3 regions of the Lysinibacillus parviboronicapiens genome follow, and region 3 is predicted to be linked to each of the others. Evidence: predicted binding sites of a transcription regulator. Region 3 holds the regulator's gene; each other region holds the start of a gene.
What was found. The regulator LexA, encoded in region 3, represses DNA repair genes until DNA is damaged. The targets are predictions, from matches to a motif close to CGAACATATGTTCG.

Region 1 (8,441 bases), 1.9 Mb from region 3:
AACACCATTGTCATATTTTAAAGAGATGGCAAGACCATCAATCTTCAGCTCGCATACATATGAGAATTGGTCACCGATTGCTTGACGAATTTTTCGGTCAAACTCACGTATGTCTGCTTCATTAAAAGCATTTGATAAGCTTAACATCGGATAATCGTGTGTTACCTTTTTAAATCCTGCCACGACTGCACCACCAACTCGCTGTGTCGGTGAATCAGGATAGATTAGCGATGGATTCGCTTCTTCTAATGCAATGAGTTCATATAATAATTGGTCATATACGCTATCTGCAACGATAGGGTTATCCAGCACGTAATACGCATGCCCATATTCATGCAATAATTTGTTTAACTCCGCAATGCGCTGTTCAATTTCGTTCATTTAAGTTCCTCCGCTTACGCTTTTTCAATAGGTGCAAATTGAGCTAATAATCGCTTAATCCCAACTGGCTGTGGGAATGCGATATCAAGCTCTGTACTATCACCCTCACCTTTTACGCTCACAACCATACCTGTTCCCCATTTTTTGTGAACAGCCTTATCGCCAGCTTTCCAACCAAACTGGTCGCCCCCTGTTGATTGTAAACGGGCAGTAGCTGGTTGTGTTTGTTGTACGGTACCTAGTGTACGTTTTTGATAGCTGCCAGATGAACGATTACCAGTTGCGAATGGTACTTCCGGTTTGGCACCACCTTTGGATATTGATTGCGTAATATCCTCTGAAATTTCACGTAAGAAGCGAGAAGCGTTGTTAAAGCTCGAACGTCCAAAAATCGTACGAGATTGTGCACAAGTTAAATACAAACGTTCCTCCGCACGTGTTATACCTACATAAGCAAGACGTCGTTCTTCTTCCATTTCATCCTGATCATCTAGTGATCGAGAGTGCGGGAAGATATTTTCCTCCATTCCAATAATGAAGACTACAGGGAATTCTAAGCCTTTTGCGGCATGCATCGTCATTAAAATAATGCTTCCCTTTGATGTATCGTCTTTATCGAGTGAATCAATATCTGCAATCAGTGCTAAATCCGTTAAGAAGGCAATTAAGCTATTATCATCACTACGCTCCTCAAATGCTTTTGTTACAGATAAAAATTCTTCAATATTTTCTAAACGACTTTCTGCTTCAATCGTCTTTTCATGTTGAAGCATTGCACGATAACCAGATTTCTCTATAACCTGCTCCACAATCTCTGTCACAGATAAATATTCTTGCATTTCTGTAAAGCCTTTAATCATCGCATAAAAGTGCTCTGCTGAAGCTGCCGCTTTACCCGTTAACCCCATGAAAACGAGATCATTCATCGCATCGAAAATAGATCGATCTTGATCAATCGCATAGCGTGCCATTTTTTCAAATGAAGTAGCGCCAATACTACGCTTTGGCTCATTAATAATTCGAGCAAGCGATAAATCGTCATCATTGTTGGCAATGAGTCGTAAATACGCTAGTAAATCTTTAATCTCTTTACGATCATAGAATTTTGTGCCCCCAACGATTTGATAAGTCATATTAGATTTAACAAGCATTTCCTCCATAACACGAGACTGTGCATTTGTTCGATATAAAATGGCAAAATCATCAAACGTACGATTTTCATTTTTCATAAGCTGTTGGATTGTTTGGATGACGAACTGTGCTTCTTCTTGTTCGTTATAGGCTTTGTATAGGGCGATTTTTTCACCCTCTAAGTTTTCTGTGCGTAGTTCTTTTGGATAACGCGTCGTATTATTTTGAATGACGTCATTCGCTGCTTTCAGGATGCGTTTCGTGGAGCGATAATTTTGCTCTAACATGATTACCTTAGCGTTTGGATAATCTTTTTCAAACGAAAGAATATTTCCGATATCTGCGCCACGCCAACGATAAATCGATTGGTCAGAATCCCCTACGACACAGATATTTTGAAATTTCTTTGCAAGTAGTTGCACGAGTAAATATTGGGACTTATTGGTATCTTGGTATTCATCCACATGAATATATTGAAATTTATTTTGATAATATTCGAGTACTTCTGGTACCCGTTTAAATAATGTAATTGTCGTCATAATCAAATCATCAAAATCAAGTGATTGGTTACGACGCAAACGTTTTTCATAGCCTTTGTATACAAGCGCAATTGTTTTCTCATAGGGATTATGTTCATTCATATTAGCTGTATATTCATCAGCAGTGATACATTCATTTTTGGCCGAGCTTATTGCATTTAAAATAGCACGGGGTTCAAATCGCTTAGGATCGATATTTTCATCCTTTAAGACATTTTTCACGACCGATAACTGATCAGTAGAATCTAAAATTGAAAAATTACGTGACAAACCAAGCTGATCGATATTACGACGTAAAATTCGCACACACATCGAGTGGAATGTCGATACCCACATGCTGTCGCCCGTGCCATTACCCAGGATTCCATCAATACGTTCTCGCATTTCACGTGCAGCTTTATTTGTGAACGTGATTGCTAGAATTTTTGATGGATATACTTCCTTTTCAATCATCAAATACGCAATACGATGCGTTAATACTCTTGTTTTCCCAGAACCGGCACCTGCCATAATTAGTAGTGGGCCTTCTGTTGTTTTTACTGCTCTTTCTTGCTCAGGATTCATTCCTGCTAATAAGTTTTTAGTTAAATGCTCCATATTGCACCTCCAATCAAATTCCCCATGGCGAGCTTTCTACAAAATTTCGAATTATGCTTAGTCGTACAAAAAGGCTTGGACACAATGTTCGTTTTACCGCAATGCTTTAGAACGGCGCTTTAATGATGCAATGTTATGAGCCTAATCGTCGAAGCGATGTTAGTAGGATAAGCTTTTTACACTAACTACATGTCGCTATAAATTCACGCGTAGTGTATCCAAGACACTCGCCGGAGACTGTCATTTCATTAACATAGTGTTGAAATTGCCACTGAATAAAATTACTCAAACGTTTGTTCTTAATTATAGCGTATTTTTAACTACCTTAACAGTCGCAAGTGCAGCTTTTAAATCCTCATAAATTATATTGCCAACAACTACCGTATCCGCATATTTTGCCATTTCCTCAGCCTGCTTCGTAGTGGTAATGCCACCGCCATAAAATAGCTTTGTATTTTGCAATTCATTTTTAACGGCACGTACAATTTCAATATCACCATACATCCCACTGTATTCTACATAAAATACAGGTAGTTTAAAGAAGTTTTCCGCCATTCGTGCATAAGCAACAACATCATCTATCGATAAATCTGTTTTCGCTCCTGTTACTTCAGCTACCTTGCAGTTTGGGTTTAAAATACAATATCCTTCCGCAACGAGCTCTTCCCAAACCATAATATCGCCGTATTCTTTAATGGCTTCATGATGTAAATTTTTAATCCACTTCGGATCATCACTATTTAACACCGTTGGAATGAAATAATAGTCATAACCCGGTGTCACTGATTCTACCGTTGAAATTTCAAGTGCTATTGGTACTTCAAAGCGACGAACACGCACTAGCAAGTCTAATACACCATCTAAAGTTACGCCATCTGTGCCGCCAACTAAAATTACGTCTGTTCCTGATTCGCAAATTTTTTCGAGTGCCTCATCCGAAATTTCCTTAGCCGGATCTAGCTTGAACACATGTCTCCACGCTAAATAATCCATCTATTTTACCACCTATCACTTTCTATCTATTCGTTTACAAGTATAGCTTATGACTGTCGACAAAAAAATGAAAAAGACTGAGCAGAAATTCTACTCAGCCTGTTACCTACTATTCTTTTGGTGCTTGGAATGGCTTTTCGTCTGGATACAAACGACCTAACATTTCATCATATGTATCATTCCCATAATCAAAGCAACGACGTACACGTGAAATGGTAGCTGTACTTGCACCCGTTTCCTTTTTAATGGATTCGTAGGTTTTCTTTAAACGTAATAAATGTGCAACCTCAAAACGTTGTGCTAGCGATTGAATTTCACTAATCGTACATAAGTCATCAAAAAATTTATAGCATTCTTCGATGTCTTTTAGCTCTAACACTGCTTTAAATAACTGATCTGTTTGATGCCCTCGAATTTTTTCGATTTGCATGCAATTTCCCTCCCTTTAAGGCTGCGTTTTCACCATTGCTTGTAACCCCGGTGAAGATGGTACGAAATGAATCCAAGACTTTCCTGGTACTAACTTTACTAGCTCACCAGACTCTTCAACAGCCATTGGTAGTCCATCAATATTAGCCCATTTGACTTCTCTCATATAGCCATTTTGAAAAACATACGCATTTCCACCAGATGTTAAATCAATATCTTGGCGACCTACATTATCAATTGTTTGATGTTTCATCTCAAAAAATAAAACATTTGCTAATGTTATTGCTTCGCCTGTTAACATATCCTTTGTGTCAACGCCAGCCGATTGTCGTCCATAACGATTGTTTTGATGATCATACACATACGAATTGTGGAAATACTCATTATTTCCATAGTAAATGTCAACTTGACTTGTTTCAATGCCTATTTTACCACGTTCTTCGGCTTCATAAAAAGCCTGACGTACTTTTTCACTGTAATTCATTGAAGCGCCAACTTTTTCTGCACCATTTAATATATTTTCTGCAGTAATATATGAATTATGAGGTGCAACACGCTCTTTTGAACGTTTGAACAGTGTGCCATCATAATTCATGCCATTTATATTGTCAACTACATTATTGCTAAGCATGGATTTTGCCTCTGGACTATAACCGTGTGCAACATAAAATGCACCAAAGCCCTTCGCCATATCAACAAAGTAAGAACGTGCACTACGTACTGGTCCCACATTTTCTGGTAACTTACTTTGATAGACTGCTAATAAGCGAGTAACATTACCTTCTGCTAACATTTCATAAAACATATCTGCTGCTGCTAAACCCGATTGCGGACGAGCAGCAGGGTGATTATTAATCGTCACAATAATTGGACGTTGTGTTACTTCTTCAGCGACAGCTTCACCTGTTAATGGAGCAATTTCTACTGCTTCCTTCACAGGCTCATCAATTACTGATTCTTTTTCAGGTGTCGCAACCTCTTCTTCCGCTTCTGATGCATCTTTTGAACATCCTCCGATGAACAAAGCGCTAAATGCTAATGCCATAAATAACTTCTTGGATTTAAACACAACTATTCCCCTTCCTCGATTAACGCATCACTGCTGGTAATAATATCTTATTCTTCATTACATCAAAAATACCTTTTGGCGTAATGCGAATATAAGGCAAGTGGGTGGATTGTAAAAATAATAGAGTATAAATTGCATCACCTAGGTGATAGCCTCGGTCCTTAAGCGTTTGCTTTAAAACACGTTCCTGTTCCATTAATTCCTCAAAGTTGCTTTCTGACAATAGGCCGTTAATGGCCAACGGAATTGAAGCAATTGCTCCTTCCTTGTCAACTAAGACAATTCCACCTTTCATCTTTTTAAATGCAACAAAAGCTTTTTGCATAGCATGTATATTTTTTCCGATTAAAATGAAGTCTCCTGTATTGGAATACGAAGAAATCAATCCGTCAATATTTGAAGCAAAGCCCTTGATAAAAGTATTAACACGCCATTTGCCGTTGCGATCCACAAGCATTAAAAAACATTCATCTTTGTCTCCAATAATTTGACCGTCTACTACTTGAGCCGTAACATTATAGGGCTTCGTAATAACATCGTTCTCAAGTTTTATGCCCAACGGCGTAGAAAATTGGAAATCATACTCTTCCATATCAAAGTTTACTTCAAAGTTTTTCTCTTCTTGCCAATCAACTACATCGAAAGTATAACTCTTTATACCATCACGCTTCAGCCAAACTCCCTTGGATAACACACTTTCAGGTGTCGGTGTAAATTCATTTTTCAAAATATTGAACGTCGCTATTCGACCTGTCGCGATGATACCTTGATAATGTGTTAAATCATAGTAACGAGCAATATTATAGGATGCCATTTGATAGGCATCAATTGGTGATACCCCTGCATCCAAAGCAAGCTGAATACACTGATCCATAACGCCCTTACGATAAAAACTCGGCGTTGAACCATCAGTGGTCATCATTAGATGATCAAAAATAGGAAGCTGTTTATCTAGCACACCTTTTAACATGCTCCCTAAATCCTGCCTAATAGAAGAATGGCGTAATGTCACTGCATATCCATGTAAGATTCTTTTTTCCACATCTTCAATAGTCATTGCTTCATGATCACCATCTGCACCAATCAGCTTCATCTTCGCCAATGTGTTTGAAGAGGCGCCTGGGAAATGGCCTTCAATCTTTTTATTCATGTGCTTTGCTTGTAAAATCCAATGTAGCATTTGATTATCACCCTGTAGTAAACGTGGCCATCCTGTTAATTCGCCACCTAATAATACGTCTGATCTATCTAGCCACTGATTTACCGAGGATGTTGTAAAAATTTCTTCTTCATTATAAATTTCAGTTTGGGCATCAAATCGCACCCACCAATAGAAAATGAATGGCAGTGTATTTAATTTCCCTATCAGTGAAAACGCTTTCTTTTCTTTTAACATTAATAAGAGTGTTAAATTATCTGCAATAAAAGTAGTGGTGCCTCCTTGTGCAGCGTGGTCAGCAAAAGACTGTGGATTATATAGCTGAGTTGGATGTACATGGGGTTCAATATATCCAGGCACAATTACTTTATTTTCTACATCAATTATTTCTGTCCCATTCACATTTTTTGGCATTTCTTGCCCAGTATAAACAATCCTATCTCCACTCACCCATATATTACCTTTAACCCACTGTTTAAGCATACTATGTAAATAGCGAGCATTTTTAAAAACAATATCTGGATTATTTTCGCCATTAATAATATTAATATGATTTCTAACATCTTTTATTTTCCAATGGTAATCCATTTTTCTATACTCCTCTCTTAAAGAGTTTTGATATCTATATCGTAACATTTCACTTTGCCAAAGCAAGTTTTATTATTTTATAATTTACTATATTTTAACAAAATAATACACCCCCCACATAAAATTTAACTAAGAGTTTGTTCTTATCAATATTTTCATATAGCTTAACCAAGCGAATACTTCCATTGCTTTCACACTACTTTCCACCTTTTTTCTAGACAGATTGGACATGGGTTCTCATGAAAACTACATATACTGTTTGTTAAGACGGGCAATATATTTCCTTGTTGTTTTGAACAGGATTTTATTGCCATACGGAGCATATATATTCAGGTTTAGTTATTCATATGGTACACATACTACTGTTGCATAAACGCATACAATAATGCTTTGTGCAATGTTCTTGTTTCAATCGTAACACCCCGCTTTTTTCCACTATGACTAAGGGAGGATTTTAATGATGCACCAAGCAAATTTAAGTGATAAAAATGCGTTTTCACGCTTTGTTCTTGGCACAAGTATGACGGCATTTGGCATTGCCAAAGTGTCTAGAAATCCTGACTGTACAAAAGGTCGATTGATGATCGCATTAGGTGCCATGAAAATGGCTGAGGGGGTCTTTAAATATTGTCCGACTAAAGCCTTGCTGAGCTCCAATATGCAAAGTGCCATGAGCACCTCTATGCAAAGTATGCTCAGTGGACAAAATTCTATGTCCTCAGACCAAATCAATAAGCTGATGCAAGATTTCTCCTCTGCTATTTCTGGTAATACGTCACAAACTAATTCGGCTTCTAAGCCCGCTGACAACAGTGCTTCTCAAAAGCAAAATTCCTCAAACAGTAATAGCACCACAAGTAACGCACAAAATCCTTCTTAGTCAAAAAAACCGTCTCAACCACATGTTGAGACGGTTTTTACTGTAGGGTGACTATAGCTCAGCCATATTTAGTGTTAGAACAACGAACAACTTAGATACAATTATTTAAAAGTACGCCATCCGATATCTTGGCGATAGAAAAAGTTATCCCATTTCTCTGTTGTGATTCCTGCATATACTTTTTCTTGTGCTTCTTTTAAAGTAGGAGCTTTTGCACCAATAAGTAATACACGACCGCCATTCCCAACAAACTTTCCATTTACTCGCTTCGTGCCAGCATGGTATACAGCATGTGAAGTCGATAATGTCTCTAAGTTCGGTAATATATTTCCTTTCTCTACATCACCAGGATAACCATCAGCTGCAATTACAACACCTAACATGGCATCATTTGACCACTGTAAATCAAAAGGTTTTTCATCCATTAATGCTGTCATGAACGCACCAAAGTCAGAAGTCATACGCGGTAGCACTACCTGTGTTTCCGGGTCACCAAAACGGGCATTAAATTCAATCACTTTTGGACCTTTTTTCGTTAAAATAAGACCCGCATATAAAATACCAGTGAACGATACACCATCTGCATCCATTCCTTTAACAGTTGGTTCAACGACTGTTTTGTACGCTACATCCACTACCTCTTGTGAAATTTGAGGTACTGGTGAATAGGCACCC
Region 2 (8,441 bases), 2.0 Mb from region 3:
TTTCTGTAACAGAAGCGATACCATGTTCACGTAATTGCTGACATAAATCATCTAAATTATAGCGTTGTTTGCGCATTTCACGTTCTAAGATGACACCATCTCTAACAAGTAACGCTGGTTCACCATCAACTAAATCACGGATTTTTTTATTTTTTAACGATAAATAGGCACTGGTGATTTGAATAATCAGCAATATGAGTATTGGCAAAATCGCATTAAATAACGGATTTTCATAGTCATCCAGTGCAAAGGCAGCTACCTCTGCAATTAACACAAATACAACTAAATCGATTACAGATAACTCACCGACTTCCCGTTTACCCATTAATCGAAATATTATTAGTATGAACACGTATAGAAAACATGTTCTAAAGATAATCGTTAAATATTCTTCCATACAGACACCCCCATACTATCAAGGTGACCGTGTTAGTGATTTTTTATACAAAAAAAGCTGTGTCAAAATGTATCACCATTTCACGACATAGCTTTTTGTAAAATTTCATAAGGCGCTGTCCAAATAACTTTGGAACAACGCCTCTTTGAATTATTTTTGGTCATTTGCGATGCGTCCGATTGCTTGACGGTCAAATTTCACACGTACATTATCAGCAATGATTAATGTTACAGATGTGTCCTCAATTGAGTCAACAACACCATGTAAGCCACCGATTGTAATAATTTTATCACCACGTTGTAAGCTACTTTGCATATTTTGCGTTTCCTGTTGTCTTTTTTTAGCAGGACGGATTAAAATAAACCACATCGCAACGAACATTATTAAAATCATTATTAAGCCAGAATATTGCTCCATAATTCTTGCCCCCTTTCCAAATCTCACTTTTTTAGTATAGACCATTCCACCCTAAAAAAGCGATGGACTAGCCCAAAATTTTTCTATATTATCAATAGTTTTTCTATTATAGGTAAAATTTCGCTAATATATATTCCAAAACTAGAAGTTTTTTGCATTCGGTTCGTTAAATCCATACTTCTCGAAAAACTCTTCACGGAAATCACCTAGGCGGTCCTCACGAATTGCTTCACGCACCTGCTCCATTAATTTCAACAGGAAGTGAAGGTTATGATAAGACGTTAAACGAATCCCAAATGTCTCTTCTGTACGAATTAGATGACGCACGTAAGCACGAGAATAGTTTTTACAAGTATAGCAGTCACAGTTTGGATCGATTGGACCAAAGTCACGAGCATACTTTGCATTTTTCACGACCAAGCGGCCTTCAGATGTCATTAATGTCCCGTTACGTGCAATACGTGTCGGTAATACACAGTCAAACATATCAATCCCACGAATTGCTCCATCAATAAGTGAATCAGGTGAACCAACCCCCATTAAGTAACGAGGTTTGTTATCAGGCATTAATGGTGTCGTGAATTCTAATACTTTGTTCATGATATCTTTAGGCTCACCCACCGATAAACCACCAATCGCATAGCCCGGGAAGTCAAGCTCTACTAACGCCTCCGCTGAGCGACGACGTAAATCTTCGTATTCGCCACCTTGAATAATCCCAAATAAACCTTGCTCTTCTGGACGAGCGTGCGCATCTTTACAACGCTTCGCCCAGCGTGTTGTACGGTCTACCGATTTTAACATATATTCATGTGTTGCAGGGAATGGTGGACATTCATCAAATGCCATCATAATATCGGATCCAAGATCATTTTGAATTTCCATAGCCTTTTCTGGACTTAAAAATAGCTTGTCCCCGTTCAAATGGTTACGGAAATGTACACCTTCCTCTTCAATTTTACGGAATTGGCTAAGTGAAAATACTTGGAAACCACCTGAATCTGTTAAAATTGGACGATCCCAGTTCATGAATTTATGCAAGCCACCTGCTTCCTTAACGATATCATTACCTGGACGTAGCCATAAGTGATACGTATTTGAAAGAATAATGCCTGCATTCATTTCTTTTAATTCCTCAGGAGACATCGTTTTAACAGTTGCCTGTGTTCCGACTGGCATAAATGCTGGCGTTTCAAATGATCCATGTGGTGTATGCACGATGCCAAGACGTGCCCCTGTTTGCTTACAAGTATGGAGTAGTTCATAACGAATTGCTGGTTGTGTCATAAAATAAAAATTCCTCTCTTATCTGAAGTAAAAACAGTACTTCGATTTTGTTTCGGTTAAAGTCTTTGTGGTCGAATAAACATCGCGTCGCCAAAGCTAAAGAAGCGGTATTTTTCTTCTACAGCTTGATGATAGGCACTTAAAATAGTATCTCTTGTGGCAAGTGTACTAACAAGCATCACTAGCGTAGATTTAGGTAGATGGAAGTTTGTAATGAGGCCATTCACTACGGTAAATTCATAGCCCGGATAAATGAAAATGGATGTCCATCCTTGTTCTGCACGCACTTCGCCTCCATATTTTGAGCCGATTGTTTCTAAAGTACGTGTAGACGTTGTACCTACAGCTACAACATTGCCTCCATTAGCCTTTACACGATTAATGGTCGCTGCCGCCTCTTCGGTAACACTATAAAATTCCGCATGCATCTCGTGGTTTTCAATCGAATCAACACTTACAGGCCGGAAAGTTCCAAGGCCAACATGCAAGGTAATGAAAACAATTTCTACACCTTTCGCTTTCACTTGTTGTAATAATTCCTGTGTAAAATGAAGACCTGCTGTTGGCGCCGCCGCTGAGCCACGTTCTTTTGCATACACGGTTTGATAGCGCTCTTGGTCGTCTAATTTTTCACGAATATATGGTGGCAGTGGCATTTCCCCTAACCGCTCTAAAATTTCGTAAAATATACCGTCGTAATTAAACGCAAACAAACGTCCGCCATGATCAAGTTCACCCGTACATGTTGCCGTCAATAAACCGTCTCCAAATGTCACAACCGTACCGACTTTAACACGTTTGGCTGGCTTTACAAGAGTTTCCCACTCGTCAATGCCAGCAGTTTGCTTTAATAACAACACCTCAATATGGGCACCTGTTTCCTCTTTCACACCCATTAAGCGCGCTGGTAAAACACGTGTATCATTTAACACAAGGCAGTCACCTGCATTTAGTTCATCTACTATATGTGCAAAATGATGGTGCTCTACTTCTTTTGAACCTGGTGTAACCACCATTAAGCGACTCGCTGTACGGTCCACAAGCGGTGTTTGCGCAATAAGTTCTTCGGGTAATTCAAAATCAAAATCTTCTACACGCATTAAAAAAACTTCCTTCTTCTATGTTTGTTGGGGATAATCATATCCAAAATGTTCGTAAGCTAGATGTGTTGCTACACGACCACGTGGTGTACGTTGTATAAAACCAATTTGCATCAAATATGGCTCATACACATCTTCAATCGTCACACGTTCCTCACCAATGGAAGCTGCAAGTGTATCTAAGCCTACTGGACCTCCACGGAAGCGCTCAATCATATTGGTCACAAGTTTATGGTCAATATGGTCAAGCCCTCTAGGATCAACCTGTAGTAACTCCAAAGCTTGCTGCGCAAGGTCCTCCGTTATCATACCATCTCCAAGGACCTGTGCATAATCTCGCACTCGTTTTAGTAAACGATTGGCAATACGTGGGGTACCACGAGAACGTCTTGCCATTTCTCCTGCAGCCACTTGCTCAATATCAACATCAAATAAATGTGCACTGCGCACAACAATTTCAGCGAGTGATATATCATCATAATATTCTAAGCGTAACAGCACCCCAAAACGATCGCGCAGTGGTGCAGACAAAGCTCCGGCTCTTGTGGTAGCACCAACAAGTGTAAATGGGGGTAAATCAAGCCGAACAGAGCGAGCTTCAGGCCCCTTGCCTACAACGATATCTAGACAAAAATCCTCCATTGCTGGATAAAGCACCTCTTCAATCGCACGAGGCAGACGATGTATTTCATCAATAAATAAAACATCACCTGGTTCAAGTGAGCTTAATATTGCCGCTAAATCCCCTGGTCGTTCGATTGCTGGGCCACTCGTCATGCGCACATTGACATGCATTTCATTGGCAATGACTGCAGCTAATGTTGTTTTTCCAAGCCCAGGAGGACCGTATAACAGCACATGATCTAAACTTTCCTGACGAAGCTTGGCCGCTTCAATGAAGATTTGCAAATTCTCTTTTACCTTATGCTGTCCAATATATTGCGCTAGCCTTTGTGGTCGAAGAGATAATTCAAACTGGTCATCATAGCTACCTGCTTCACTTGCCATCATTCGTTCTGACATGTACTTGCCCTCCTTTCTTTATTTTAACTTCAATAGTAATTGCAATGCTTGTTTCATATAAGCATCTGTCGTTTCAAGCTTATCATTATCCTCTAGCTGTGGACGAATTTTTTCCAGTTCCTTTTCAGAATAACCAAGTGCCATTAGCGCAAGTATGGCTTCTTCAAGCTCATGCTTATGCGGATTGACACCAAATAACGGTAATTCATCATCTGTACTAGGTAATTCGATTGTATCCATTAAGGAACCCAGCTTGCCTTTTAAATCTAAAATCATTTGACGTGCCGTTTTTTTGCCCACACCTGGGAATTTCACTAAAAACGTCTCATCCTCGCGTTCAATGGCACTTATTACCTGTTGTGGATTACCAGTCGCCAAAATCGCAAGCGCCCCCTTCGGCCCGATACCTGACACTAAAATCAGTTTACGAAATAGCTCTCGTTGATCTAAATTTGGAAAACCATATAGCACCTGTGCATCCTCACGTACATGCAAATGGACATATATTTGTTGCTCCAGTGCCGCCGTGCGAAACGCAAATGGATTAGGTGTATTCAACTGCCAGCCAATCCCTTGTTGCTCAAGCACAATATACTCTGGGGTAATACGCATTATCTGCCCTTTTAAATAATCATACATATAAAATCCCTCACATTCATCGTCTTCGATTATAGCATATAGCGAACGAATGCTCGACTATAATAAATGGCAATAGTGGCCGTCCACATACAAAAATGACCGCCCAAAGACGGTCATTTTTTCATGAATCTATCAATATCGTACCACAGTTTTGGCCAGTATGTGAGAGCTCGTTTGGTAAACGGGATTAAATAATCTAAAAATACAAGCTGCTGCTCCAAAGGTAAGTCCACTGCAAAAAGCCATTCCCGTAATAGCTCATTTGGAAATTTCAAACGATGAAACTTTCTTTTATCTAAACGCCGTAGCTCAGGTAACTCTGTTAAAATTTTAGCAAGGTCATAGTCCACAGCTGGCAATACTCGATGTAACCATAAAATATATTCATCGTCCGCTTCTCCTAGATGTGCTAAATCAAAATCAATTAAGCGTAATTGTCCGTCACTACACCATAAAAAATTATGATGGACGACATCCCCATGTAATAGCGTAATATCTTTTTCTGGCACATCTTCCAATGCAATTAACTGTAATGACTTTTCACTATAATGAACAATTTGGTCTACTTCTTGTTTCGTTAAAAATGGACGAAAATCATTTCGTCTGCTTTTAAAACGCATGTGACGCATTTGCCATTTTAAAAGCTGTGAATATGTGTGCAAACCTGGCACTCGCTGCCAAGCAATTTTTTTATGTGTCTCATGTAAAGCCATTAATAGCTTAAGAGATTGCTCGCGGTCTTTTTTATGTGCAAAATTCGCACTATGACTCCCCTCTTGCCACAATTGCACGATAAGTTGCTCATCATCACTTTGCACTAAAGGCAGGATGAGTGAGGGTTCAAGTCGTCCAAGTTGTCGATGAATTGCCCTCACCTTTTCTGCTACTTCTAATTGCTTTGCCCTTTTAACAAAGTAATTGTTGGATTGGTAATTATACTTCCAAATATTAGGCTTTACTTCCTCTACAATGAATGCTTTTTCACCATCGATAAGGCGTCATCCCGCCTGGGAAAAAATGCGGGGACATCCATGGACCACACGTTTGGCACGGCGGCGGACATGGTGGTGGACATGGCGGCGGACAGTTGCATTGGTCAAATTGCCAATTTGGCATCATTGCGGGCTGTGAACTACCACAACCACAGGATTGCCCCATCTGCATCTCCGGCATTTGCTCAAAATGATGCTGGACCTGTGCATCATTTACAGGGAAGAATGGAGATGTGCTTGACTCTAAGAAATGACCTGCACCAGCAACATCACCTGCTGGCATTGTATATGGTACCGGTTGCTGTGGCATTGAGCATGTATCTACCTGCGGGTGCATTGGCATTTGGTGCATCGGCATTTGATGCATTGGCATTTGATGCATCGGCATTTGATGCCACCACATTTGATGATGCACCGGTTGATGGCAACTCGGACAATGTGGCACCATTGGCATTTGTGGCATTTGTGGCATTATATGAACAGGTGGTGTTGGTTTGGCTACTGGTGGTGGTGGTGGTGGTGGCGGCGCTGGTGGTTGAATTTGAATTGGTGGTATAACAGGATGTTCAACTTGTGGCATGACTAATTGTTGATTCCAATTAAGTTCTACAGGCTGAGGCACCCACATTGGTTGCTGTGGCATTGGTTGTGGCATTGGCATCGGCATCGGAAACGGTATTGGAATCATTTGTGGCTCAGGCATTGGCATCGGCGGAGGTGCAACAATCGGAGGCGCTGGCATAGGCTTCTGCACCTCTTTTTTAACACTTTCTTTCACAGACTTAGTAGGCATTTCTTTATGAGTTTGTGTCTCCTTATGTGTTCCTTGGTTATGTGTTTCCTTGTGTATTTTTTCAGGCAAAATAATTTCCATGCCCGGTACAATATAATCAGGGTTGGCAAGATGGACATTGAGCCGCTTCAAATCTTCAAACGAAATGCCGTACTCTTTCGCAATCTTCCACAATGTATCTCCCTTTTGAACAATATGAATACGCAATTTTTTCCTCCCTTCCTCTCTTCGTATCATATGTTCAATGTTTCATTTGGATACAAAAAATTCACGCATGTTGTAAAAGCTTCATGGTACACTAATGCTTAAGGAATACGTTTCCTTCATTACAGGCAGAGGTGATCTCTTATGAAAAAAATGTTAGGCGAAGAACGCCGACTGCAGATTCTAGCACAACTAAAAAAAAGCAACACACCTATAACAGGAACAGACTTAGCTAAATTTGCCAATGTTTCAAGACAAGTCATTGTCAATGATATAACATTATTAAAGGCTAGAAATGAACCCATTATTGCAACGAGCCAGGGCTATATTTATATGCACCAAGACCAATTATACCAAACAGTTGAACGGACTATTCCATGTTTTCACACCCCGGAAGAAGCAGAAGATGAGCTCATGGTCATTGTGGATTGTGGCGGTACAGTGAAAAATGTCATTGTCGAACACCCCGTATATGGAGATATTACAGCTTCCATTATGGTGTCAAATCGTCATGATGTTGAAAAATTTGTACAACGTGTTAGCGAGACGCAAGCGAGCTATTTATCTGCACTAACAGGTGGTACACATCTTCATGTTATTTCTGCTCCATCTGTAGAAATTTTAGATTTAATTGAACAAAACCTACAAAAAAAAGGCTATCTAGTCACAGATCAATAAAGTATAAATAAAAGAAGGGATCCCATAAGCAACTGGGATTCTTTCTTTTTTTGTATAATATTAATCCACTTGACCTGCTCTTCTACTAGGCTTACTGATTAAATAACCTACAAAAGATAAAACAGTACTCCTGTTCACACAAAAACCGAGCGCTCCCAAAAATGGGGCGCTCCACAATAATTAGAGAAATCTTTGTTGTTGCGAAGGTGTTGGTAATAGGCACTGTTCTTTTTTACCAAAAAGACGATAACGGTTTTCAGCAAATTTCCTGTATAGGATGTTTCGTATATAGGAAGGGATTACGATGAAAACATAACAGGTTGGCCACAAGCTATCTAAACGACGACTAATTTTCAGAGCTGCCGTGGATTCCCAATAAGCTTGACCATGCTCTATTAAAATGACACTATCTATGTTTGTCGGAACGTTATATGTTGCAAGAATTTCCTGCCCAACTTCACTTTGAATCGAGGCAAACCGAAAATAAGCACGCTGATCACGTTTTATAATAAACTGCACACTGCTATGGCAAAAATTACAAACTCCGTCAAACAGAATAACTCCACCCACTCTGATGCCCCCTAACCGAATTTAAACCTCGTCAGATGTTAGATAAGTAAAGTATGTACCAAGTGATTTCACCTTACAACCTAGGGCTGCTAACTCTTCCATAGCACCTCGCATCATTGGTTCTTTCTCATCCGCTAATACATCAATCATGAAGAAATAATCACCCAGTCCGGTTTTCAAAGGACGTGATTCAATTTTACTTAAATTTAGTTGGCGCCAAGCAAATACTGAAAGCACTTGATGTAATGCCCCTGAACGGTCTGTTGGCAAGGTAATCATGAAGGTTGTTTTTGCCTGTCCCTCTGATAATTCCTGCGGTAATCGTTTGTTTTGTTTTGATA
Region 3 (8,441 bases):
CACAGAGCCTAACATGGTTGAAAAAGCACAGGCAGAGGTAAACGGGGAGCAGACCGAAGCGGATGAAAATTTGCCAGTTTCTTCAATTGCAAAGGAAACGTTGCCTGCTGAGCTGAAGCTAGTGACATTTAGTGTAGAAGTCGCCGCTTTAGATTTTACTGCACTTGACAGCTTTTTGAAGGAAATAGAAAAACTAGAGCGTGTCATGAAAACAGATACGATTAGCTTTAGCTTACCAGGGGAACAAGATCAGCTTGATGAAGATGCAGATTTAACCCTACAGGCAACCGTTCAAGTGACAACGTTCTATTATGAAGGACAACAATGATACATAGGCGCACATACTTCAAATGTATGGGCGCCTATTCGTTTAGGAGGTCATAAAAATGGAAATGGCTTATACAGTGACAGTTTTCCTCTTTGGGCTCGTACTTGGCTCGTTTTTTAATGTAGTGGGGCTACGTGTTCCACTGAAAGAGTCGATTGTCAGCCCACCTTCACACTGTACGAATTGCAAGAGACAACTAACTGCACTGGATTTAGTGCCAGTGTTGTCATATGTCTGTTTAGGTGGCAAATGTCGTAGCTGTGGGCAAAAAATCTCATGGATTTATCCGTTAATGGAGCTTATCACCGCACTTTTATTTGCATTTGCGTATTGGCGATTAGGTTTTAGCGTAGAATTTGTAGTGGCGATGTTATTGATATCATTATTAGTGATACTCGTTGTTTCTGACTTGGCGTATATGCTTATACCTGATAAAGTACTGATATTCTTTTTACCATTGTTGTTAGTTGGGCGTGTCATGTCACCACTGACACCATGGTGGGATAGTCTAGTGGGCGCAGTAGTTGGTTTTGGCATATTATATCTGATTGCAGTGCTGTCACGTGGCGGCATGGGTGGTGGTGATATTAAATTATTCTTTTTACTTGGCCTTGTACTTGGCACGTTGAATACACTACTTACACTATTTGTAGCCGCAAGCATTGGGATGGTAGTGGGCATCGTGGTGCTACGACTGCGTCAGCAAGGCAGAAAAACACCTATACCGTTTGGTCCGTCGATAGCACTTGCAGCGATTCTTGTATATTTCTTTGGGGACGCCATGATTAATTGGTATGTAGGATTATGGTAGACTTTAAACCTTTTAGATAGGGGAGGCGATTGTGTGAAACCTATTATTGGGATAACAGCATTTGCAGAGGATGATTTATCGTCAAGATTAAATGTAGCATATTGTAAAAGTATTATCGAAGCGGGTGGCATTCCATTTATTATCCCTCTTGGGGTAGAGAATGATGTGGCGCAAATTTTATCATTGACTGATGGTTTATTACTTTCTGGTGGTTATGACGTGCATCCATTTCACTTTGGCGCAGAACCGACGCCAGGATTAGGGCAGATTCAACCAGAAAGGGATACGCTAGAACTCGCTTTGATTCAGGCAGCTTTAATAAGACAAATGCCGATTTTTGGGATTTGTCGTGGTATCCAACTATTAAATATTGCTCTTGGTGGCACGCTTTATCAGGATATTGATAGTGAATATCACAGTAGTAAGCTGTTAAAGCATAGACAGCAAGCAGCTCGGGGTGTTGCTACACACTATGTCAACGTTGTTCCTGATAATTTATTAAACACGATTGTGGAAGAAGATAAGATTGCTGTGAATTCAATGCATCATCAAGCTATTAATGTGCTAGCGGAAAAATTAAATGTCGTAGCAAAGTCGAGCGATGGTATCGTAGAAGCGGTGGTCCATGACTCATTGGCATTTTGTCTCGCAGTCCAGTGGCATCCTGAAGAACAAGCAATTGTAGGTGATGAAGTGGCGAAGAAGCTGTTTACAGCTTTTATCAAAGCGAGTTTAAAATACAAAAGAGAAGCATAGTTGCATGCTTCTCTTTTTTGATGGAGCAATATTGTGAGTCCATTAATGCACGCGGCGGTATAAGCCAACAACTTGTCCTAAAATCGTCACTTGGTCAACAATGATTGGCTCCATTGTCGCATTTTCTGGTTGAAGTCGGAAATGTGTTTTTTCCTTGAAGAAACGTTTAACTGTCGCTTCATCCTCTTCTGTCATGGCAACGACAATATCACCATTATCGGCAGTAGCCTTTTGTTTAACGATGACTAAATCTCCGTCAAAAATGCCTGCTTCAATCATCGATTCACCCATGATTTCTAACATAAATAGCTGATCTTCGCTTGTGCCATAAGTATCTGGTAAAGGGAAATATTCATCGATATTTTCGATTGCTGTAATTGGTGATCCAGCTGTTACTTTTCCTACAAGTGGTACATGAATGACGCTTTGTTTTTGAATGGAATCCTCGGGCTCTAAAATTTCAATGGCACGTGGTTTTGTTGGATCTCGACGGATGAAGCCTTTTTGCTCTAAACGAGCTAAATGGCCATGAACTGTTGAGCTAGAAGCTAGCCCAACCGCTTCACCGATTTCTCGTACTGATGGTGGATAACCTTTTGCGCGCACTTCTTCCTTGATAAATGCTAATATGTCCTCTTGTCTTTTAGAAACTTTTTTCATGATTGCTCACCTCTTTTTATCTTTTGTTCTTCTTACTAGATAGTATAGCAGAATGCGAACACTTATGCAAACATAGGTTCGAAAAGTGTTTGACAAAAACGTTTGTTCGTTTTAAAATCAGAACATACATTCCGAACAAACATTCTAAAAAGGGGTTATAATTCATGAACTGGATAAAGAAAAATACACATATTTCAATTTTAATCGGCGCTTGTTTACTATTTGCGGGGTACCTTTTTGTAACTGACCCTGGGGATATTACATATACAGAAATTCATATAGAACATGGCGATAGCTTATGGTCGTTAGCAGAACAATACCGTGGTAAAATGGAAACAGATGACTGGATAAAGATTGTGAAAGTGGAAAATGAATTGAAAAACGTCAATATTGTTGCAGGAAAATCATTGGTCATACCATTAGTGGGGGAAAACGCCAGGCCCACAAATTCAATTGAAATTGCGAGAAGTGGAAAATGATGAATAATCACCAATCGGCTGTCGTCTATTGCCGTGTAAGTACAGAAAAAGAGACGCAAAGTTCGTCACTTGAGCGACAAGAAGAAGAATTAGTGCACTATGCTCAACAGCAAGGCTATGAAGTAAAGTGTGTTTTTATGGATAAACATAGCGGCTATGATGTCGAGCGTGAGGGACTGCTAGAAATGCTAGATTTCATAAAAGAACAAGAGATTCAAGCATTATTTGTGCAGGATGAAACACGTTTAGGACGTGGTAATGCTCGAATGGCAGTGCTACATTTATTGCAAAAAACTGAAACAGATGTTTTTTCTATGCGTGATGCCGGACCAGTACAGCTGAATGAAATGGACACGATGCTGCTCGAAATTTTAGCGATTGTCGAGGAGTACCAACGTAAAATTCATAATGCGAAAATTCGTAGGGGAATGCGTCGTGCGGTAGAAAACGGCTATCGTCCTGAAAAAAATCTGTCCAATCGTGGGAATCCAGCTGGTCAGGAACGCAAAGAAGTGCCTATAGAAGAAATTGTGCGACTTCGTCATCGCGGTCTCACTTTTGAGGAAATTGCGATGTCACTTAGAGGGCTCGGTTTTGAAGTGAGTAAGGCAACTGTACATCGACGATATCAAGAACATCAAAAAAGATTAGCGGGCAAATAATTTGCGCCCCTAATCTTTTTTTGTCGTTTTACGATGGTTTTACGTCCACTCTTGCGCTAAAACAGCGTAATAATATTCATCCCACCACTCATCTCCGTGCGGTATACACTTTTTGAAATAACCTTCTTTTCTCATGCCGATTTTTTCCATCACTTTGTATGAGGCTATATTTTGTGGTTGGCAAGTGGCTATAATTCTATGTAACTGCATGTCCTTAAAGCCATAATTCAATAGAGCTTGTGCTGCTTCTGAGGCGTAGCCTTTATTATAATAGTCAGGGTTAAACACCCAACCAATTTCATACGTATGTTCTCCAAAATATTGATGAAAAACCATATGCCCTATCAGGATATTTTCTTCTACTAAAATTACTGGGAAATTTTTAGCTTCCTCCATGTTCTCACTGACAAAGTTTTTTGCATCTTTCTCACTGAAAACACCTTCAGGAATATATTTCATCACATTCATATCGGAAGTGTACGCATAGACAGCTTGCCAATCATCAGGCTCAAATTCCCGTATTACTAATCTTGGTGATTTTATAAACATTTTTTTACCTCCCATTTATTCATTTCATCACAACCATAAGTTTTAGTCATGATTGCATTATTTACATTTTATTGGTAAACAATGAAGAAGTACAGAATATTGTTATCATTACTTGTAAATTTCAAACTGTATAGATAAAATTAGAACAAATGTTCCTTAGGAGACATCGTTCAGGTGCAATTTCCTACATGGTGCCACCAATATAAGTATGATGTTAGGTTTCACGGAACTGGGGAGGGAGAAAACAAATGACTACATATAACAAAAATACGTTAGCGCTAGTAGAATTTGATGAAAATGATATCTCGGGGTTAATTACATTGTCAGCGTCAGTTGAGTGGGATTATGATGAATTTGAAATTGCCACGGTTTTGTCATCTGGTAAAATATTTGGTCACAAAGATGCAGCAGGTACAATTGTTTCAAGTGCGGCCATCATTAAGTATGATACGCATATAGCTTCCATTGGCATGGTGATTGTCCATCAAGATTTCCGAGGATTGGGCTTAGGAAAAGATGCTACCCAAAAATGTTTAGACAGTGCTGCTGGAGATACCGCTATAATGCTTATTGCGACAAAAGAAGGCGAACCCTTATATGAAAAAATGGGTTTTAAAACTGTCGATTATGTACAAAAGTATCTAGCGGATAATTATAGAGTGAACCATGGGTTATCGACCAATAATATGACCATTGAAAATTATCATGAAAATGATTTAAATCAAATATTAACATTAGACGAAGCAGCATTTGGCGATAAAAGAAGTACATTTCTTCACAATAGAATAAAACAAGCCAAACAATGTTTAGTCGTTAAAGATCAACATGCAAAAATTATTGGATTCGGTATCTCGATTTTAGGGCCAATTAATTTATTGCTAGGACCAATTGTAGCACCTGATTGTCAAACGGCCTCCTTAATACTAAATAATTTGGCTTTAAACCATCAAGGCAAATTGCGAATAGATGTGCCAGTGGGGAACGAAGAGTTTGTCGCATTGTTGACACAAAGTGGCTTTAAGGAGGTTAGTAACCCGCCAGTTATGATCATTAATTCTGTAGAAATGCCACCTCGAAACAATACACTATTTGCTCTTGCTGCTCAAATTTTTGGGTGAAAAAAGACAGTTAGGTTTAGGGTCAGCCATATCAAAAAACAGAAATTGTAGGATACTTAAAGGATCAAGCTACACACTTTTTTTCTGCTTTACTTCTTGCATTATTTTACAACACAACTAAATCGCTTAAAAGGCTGATATAACTGCATTTTGAAGCAATTCATGCTATACTTTGCGTACCATATTCATTAAGATAGGTACTGAAAGGTGTGGAATTATGTTATCAAAAGAAAAAATCAATCGAATTAATGAATTATCAGCTAAAGCTAAAACAGGTAATCTTACTGAAGAAGAAGCAAAAGAACGTACTGCACTGCGTAAAGAGTATTTGGATACGTTTAGAGCATCTATGCGCGATACAATTGAAAACGTCAAAGTTGTAGATGCAGAGGGCAATGATGTTACGCCGGAGAAGGTAAAGCAAGCGAAAAAAAATAAATTTTTAAATTAATGTGACACAATTCTATTAAGTATGTCATAAATCTCAAATAGTATAACAAAACCATTGTTTTCTAAGACAATGTTGACTAAACTGTAAAAGAACAATATATAGGACGAGAAAGGATGTCACAACATAATGACTCAACATGCGGATCAACTAGCGATTAATGCTATCCGAACATTGTCAATCGATGCGATTGAAAAAGCAAATTCAGGTCACCCAGGATTACCAATGGGGGCAGCGCCAATGGCTTATACGCTATGGACAAAACAACTTCGCCACAATCCGGCAAATCCACAATGGTATAACCGCGATCGTTTCGTACTTTCTGCAGGTCATGGCTCAATGCTTTTATACAGCCTACTGCACCTTGGCGGCTACGGCTTACCAATGGAAGAAATTCAAAACTTCCGTCAATGGGATTCATTAACACCAGGACATCCAGAATATGGTCATACAGTTGGGGTAGAGGCAACAACAGGTCCTCTAGGTCAAGGTATTGCCATGACAGTTGGTATGGCAATGGCTGAGCGCCATTTAGCAGCTACTTACAACAAGCCAGGTCATAATATCGTCGATCACTACACATTCGCACTTTGCGGCGACGGCGACTTAATGGAAGGTGTTGCAGCTGAAGCTATTTCTTTAGCTGGCCACTTACAGCTTGAAAAATTAATCGTGCTTTACGATTCAAATGATATTTCATTAGACGGTGATTTAGAAAAATCATTCTCAGAAAACGTGCAAAAACGCTTCGAATCATATGGCTGGAACTACTTGAAAGTTGCAGATGGTACAGATGTAACTGAGATTAACACAGCTATTGAAGAAGCGAAAAAATCAACTGGCAAACCAACACTTATTGAAGTAAAAACAGTTATCGGTTTCGGCTCACCAAATAAATCTGGTAAATCAGATTCACACGGTGCACCACTTGGAACGGATGAAGTTGTGTTAACGAAGGCAGCATATGAGTGGGCACATGAACCATTCCAAATCCCTGCTGAAGTATACGACACATTTAATGCAGCGGCAGTAGAGCAAGGTGCTCAACCTGAAGCAGCATGGAACGAAAAATTTGCAGCATATAAAGCTGAATTCCCAACATTAGCGACACAATTTGAAAATGCCATGAATGGTAAATTACCTGAAGATTTCGCAGCAGAATTACCTGTATATGAAGTAGGTAAATCTGTCGCAACTCGTTCTTCTTCAGGTGATGCTATCAATGCGATCGCTAAGAAGACACCTTCTTTCTTCGGTGGTTCAGCAGACCTTGCTGGCTCAAACAAAACGACTATGAAAGGCGCGGGCGATTTCTCAGCAGATAACTACGCTGGCCGTAATATTTGGTTTGGTGTACGTGAGTTCGCTATGGGTGCAGCGATGAACGGTATGGCACTCCATGGTGGTGTTAATGTCTTCGGTGGTACGTTCTTCGTATTCTCTGACTATGTTCGTCCAGCTATGCGACTTTCTGCATTAATGGGACTTCCTGTGACATATGTATTCACACATGATTCCATCGCTGTAGGGGAAGATGGTCCGACACATGAACCTATTGAACACTTAGCATCATTACGCGCAATGCCAAATCTATCTGTTGTTCGTCCAGCTGATGCGAACGAATCTGCTGTTGCTTGGGAGCTTGCAGTAGCATCTGAAAAAACACCAACTGTTTTAGTGTTATCTCGTCAAAACTTACCAGTGCTTGACGCGTCTATCGATACAGTTCGTGAAGGTGTGACGAAAGGTGCTTACACAGTATCTCCTGCTTCTAAAGAAGTAGCAGATGCCATTCTAATTGCAACAGGTTCAGAAGTTTCTCTTGCAGTTGAAGCACAAAAAGCGTTAAAAGCTGAAGGTTTGGATGTAGCAGTTGTTTCCATGCCGTCAATGGATCGCTTCGAAAAACAAGACGCAGCTTACAAAGAGGCCGTTCTGCCAAAAGCAGTAACAAAACGTCTTGCTATCGAAATGGGTGCATCATTCGGCTGGCACAAATATACTGGCTTCGAGGGTGATGTACTTGCAATCGACAAGTTTGGCGCTTCTGCTCCAGGTGAATTAGTGATGGAGAAATACGGATTTACAGTCGAAAATGTTGTAGCTAAAGTCAAAGCGCTATAATCTCTCGTATAGATGTAAAATACCGCAATGCTCAGTGAGGGTTAACTCTCTGCCGAGCGCTGCGGTATTTTTACGTTTTTTGAAGTTTTATGCAGGCTAATCAAGACCACTGCACATTGTAGTACGACCGTGGCAATAAAGCAAAAGAAGTCTTTCGAATTTCCACCAAGCCCCAGTTCATCAACAATTATGCCACTAAAGAATAATAATTGACCAGAAATAACGACAGTAAGGCTTGCGAAGAGCACAGAAAACCAAATCGGCACTTTTTTTATGATGACAATCATAAGCATGATGACAGAGAAAAGTACAATGGCTTCAAAAATTGGCTCAAGCAAAGTAAATGAATTGTCGCTAACGAAGTTATCGTATGTAAAACGAGTGTCCAAATAATCTCCTCCTATTAACAAATAACAACGATGTTCGAAACTAAAGGTTTCTGAATGTATACTAGATGTAATTTTCTATTACGAATAAATAGCTAGTATTACTTTCCAAATTATGTA

Region 1: the regulator LexA is predicted to act here: its motif matches at 2,935-2,948, upstream of pcrA (DNA helicase PcrA).
Region 2: the regulator LexA is predicted to act here: its motif matches at 4,906-4,919, upstream of ruvA (Holliday junction branch migration protein RuvA).

Annotation. Positions count from the first base shown of each region.
Region 1 is NZ_CP073713.1:4,251,908-4,260,348, forward strand. Features, by position in the region: gene ligA (NAD-dependent DNA ligase LigA) at 1-381, opposite strand, end outside; gene pcrA (DNA helicase PcrA) at 396-2,648, opposite strand; gene pcrB (heptaprenylglyceryl phosphate synthase) at 2,952-3,641, opposite strand; gene C9J31_RS20590 (YerC/YecD family TrpR-related protein) at 3,751-4,071, opposite strand; gene C9J31_RS20595 (DUF3048 domain-containing protein) at 4,087-5,139, opposite strand; gene C9J31_RS20600 (adenine deaminase C-terminal domain-containing protein) at 5,159-6,886, opposite strand; gene C9J31_RS20605 (DUF2892 domain-containing protein) at 7,344-7,766, shown strand; gene purD (phosphoribosylamine--glycine ligase) at 7,868-8,441, opposite strand, start outside.
Region 2 is NZ_CP073713.1:3,409,972-3,418,412, forward strand. Features, by position in the region: gene C9J31_RS16470 (DUF421 domain-containing protein) at 1-397, opposite strand, end outside; gene yajC (preprotein translocase subunit YajC) at 548-814, opposite strand; gene tgt (tRNA guanosine(34) transglycosylase Tgt) at 956-2,101, opposite strand; gene queA (tRNA preQ1(34) S-adenosylmethionine ribosyltransferase-isomerase QueA) at 2,158-3,201, opposite strand; gene ruvB (Holliday junction branch migration DNA helicase RuvB) at 3,220-4,224, opposite strand; gene ruvA (Holliday junction branch migration protein RuvA) at 4,243-4,863, opposite strand; gene C9J31_RS16500 (phosphotransferase) at 4,977-5,855, opposite strand; gene C9J31_RS16505 (LysM peptidoglycan-binding domain-containing protein) at 5,845-6,855, opposite strand; gene C9J31_RS16510 (transcription repressor NadR) at 6,997-7,530, shown strand; gene C9J31_RS16515 (thiol-disulfide oxidoreductase DCC family protein) at 7,711-8,100, opposite strand; gene pheA (prephenate dehydratase) at 8,122-8,441, opposite strand, start outside.
Region 3 is NZ_CP073713.1:1,367,676-1,376,116, forward strand. Features, by position in the region: gene C9J31_RS06385 (hypothetical protein) at 1-328, shown strand, start outside; gene C9J31_RS06390 (prepilin peptidase) at 387-1,139, shown strand; gene C9J31_RS06395 (gamma-glutamyl-gamma-aminobutyrate hydrolase family protein) at 1,173-1,895, shown strand; gene lexA (transcriptional repressor LexA) at 1,938-2,555, opposite strand; gene yneA (cell division suppressor protein YneA) at 2,720-3,034, shown strand; gene C9J31_RS06410 (YneB family resolvase-like protein) at 3,031-3,696, shown strand; gene C9J31_RS06415 (GNAT family N-acetyltransferase) at 3,736-4,245, opposite strand; gene C9J31_RS06420 (GNAT family N-acetyltransferase) at 4,494-5,363, shown strand; gene C9J31_RS06425 (DUF896 domain-containing protein) at 5,581-5,814, shown strand; gene tkt (transketolase) at 5,941-7,935, shown strand; gene C9J31_RS06435 (hypothetical protein) at 7,977-8,324, opposite strand.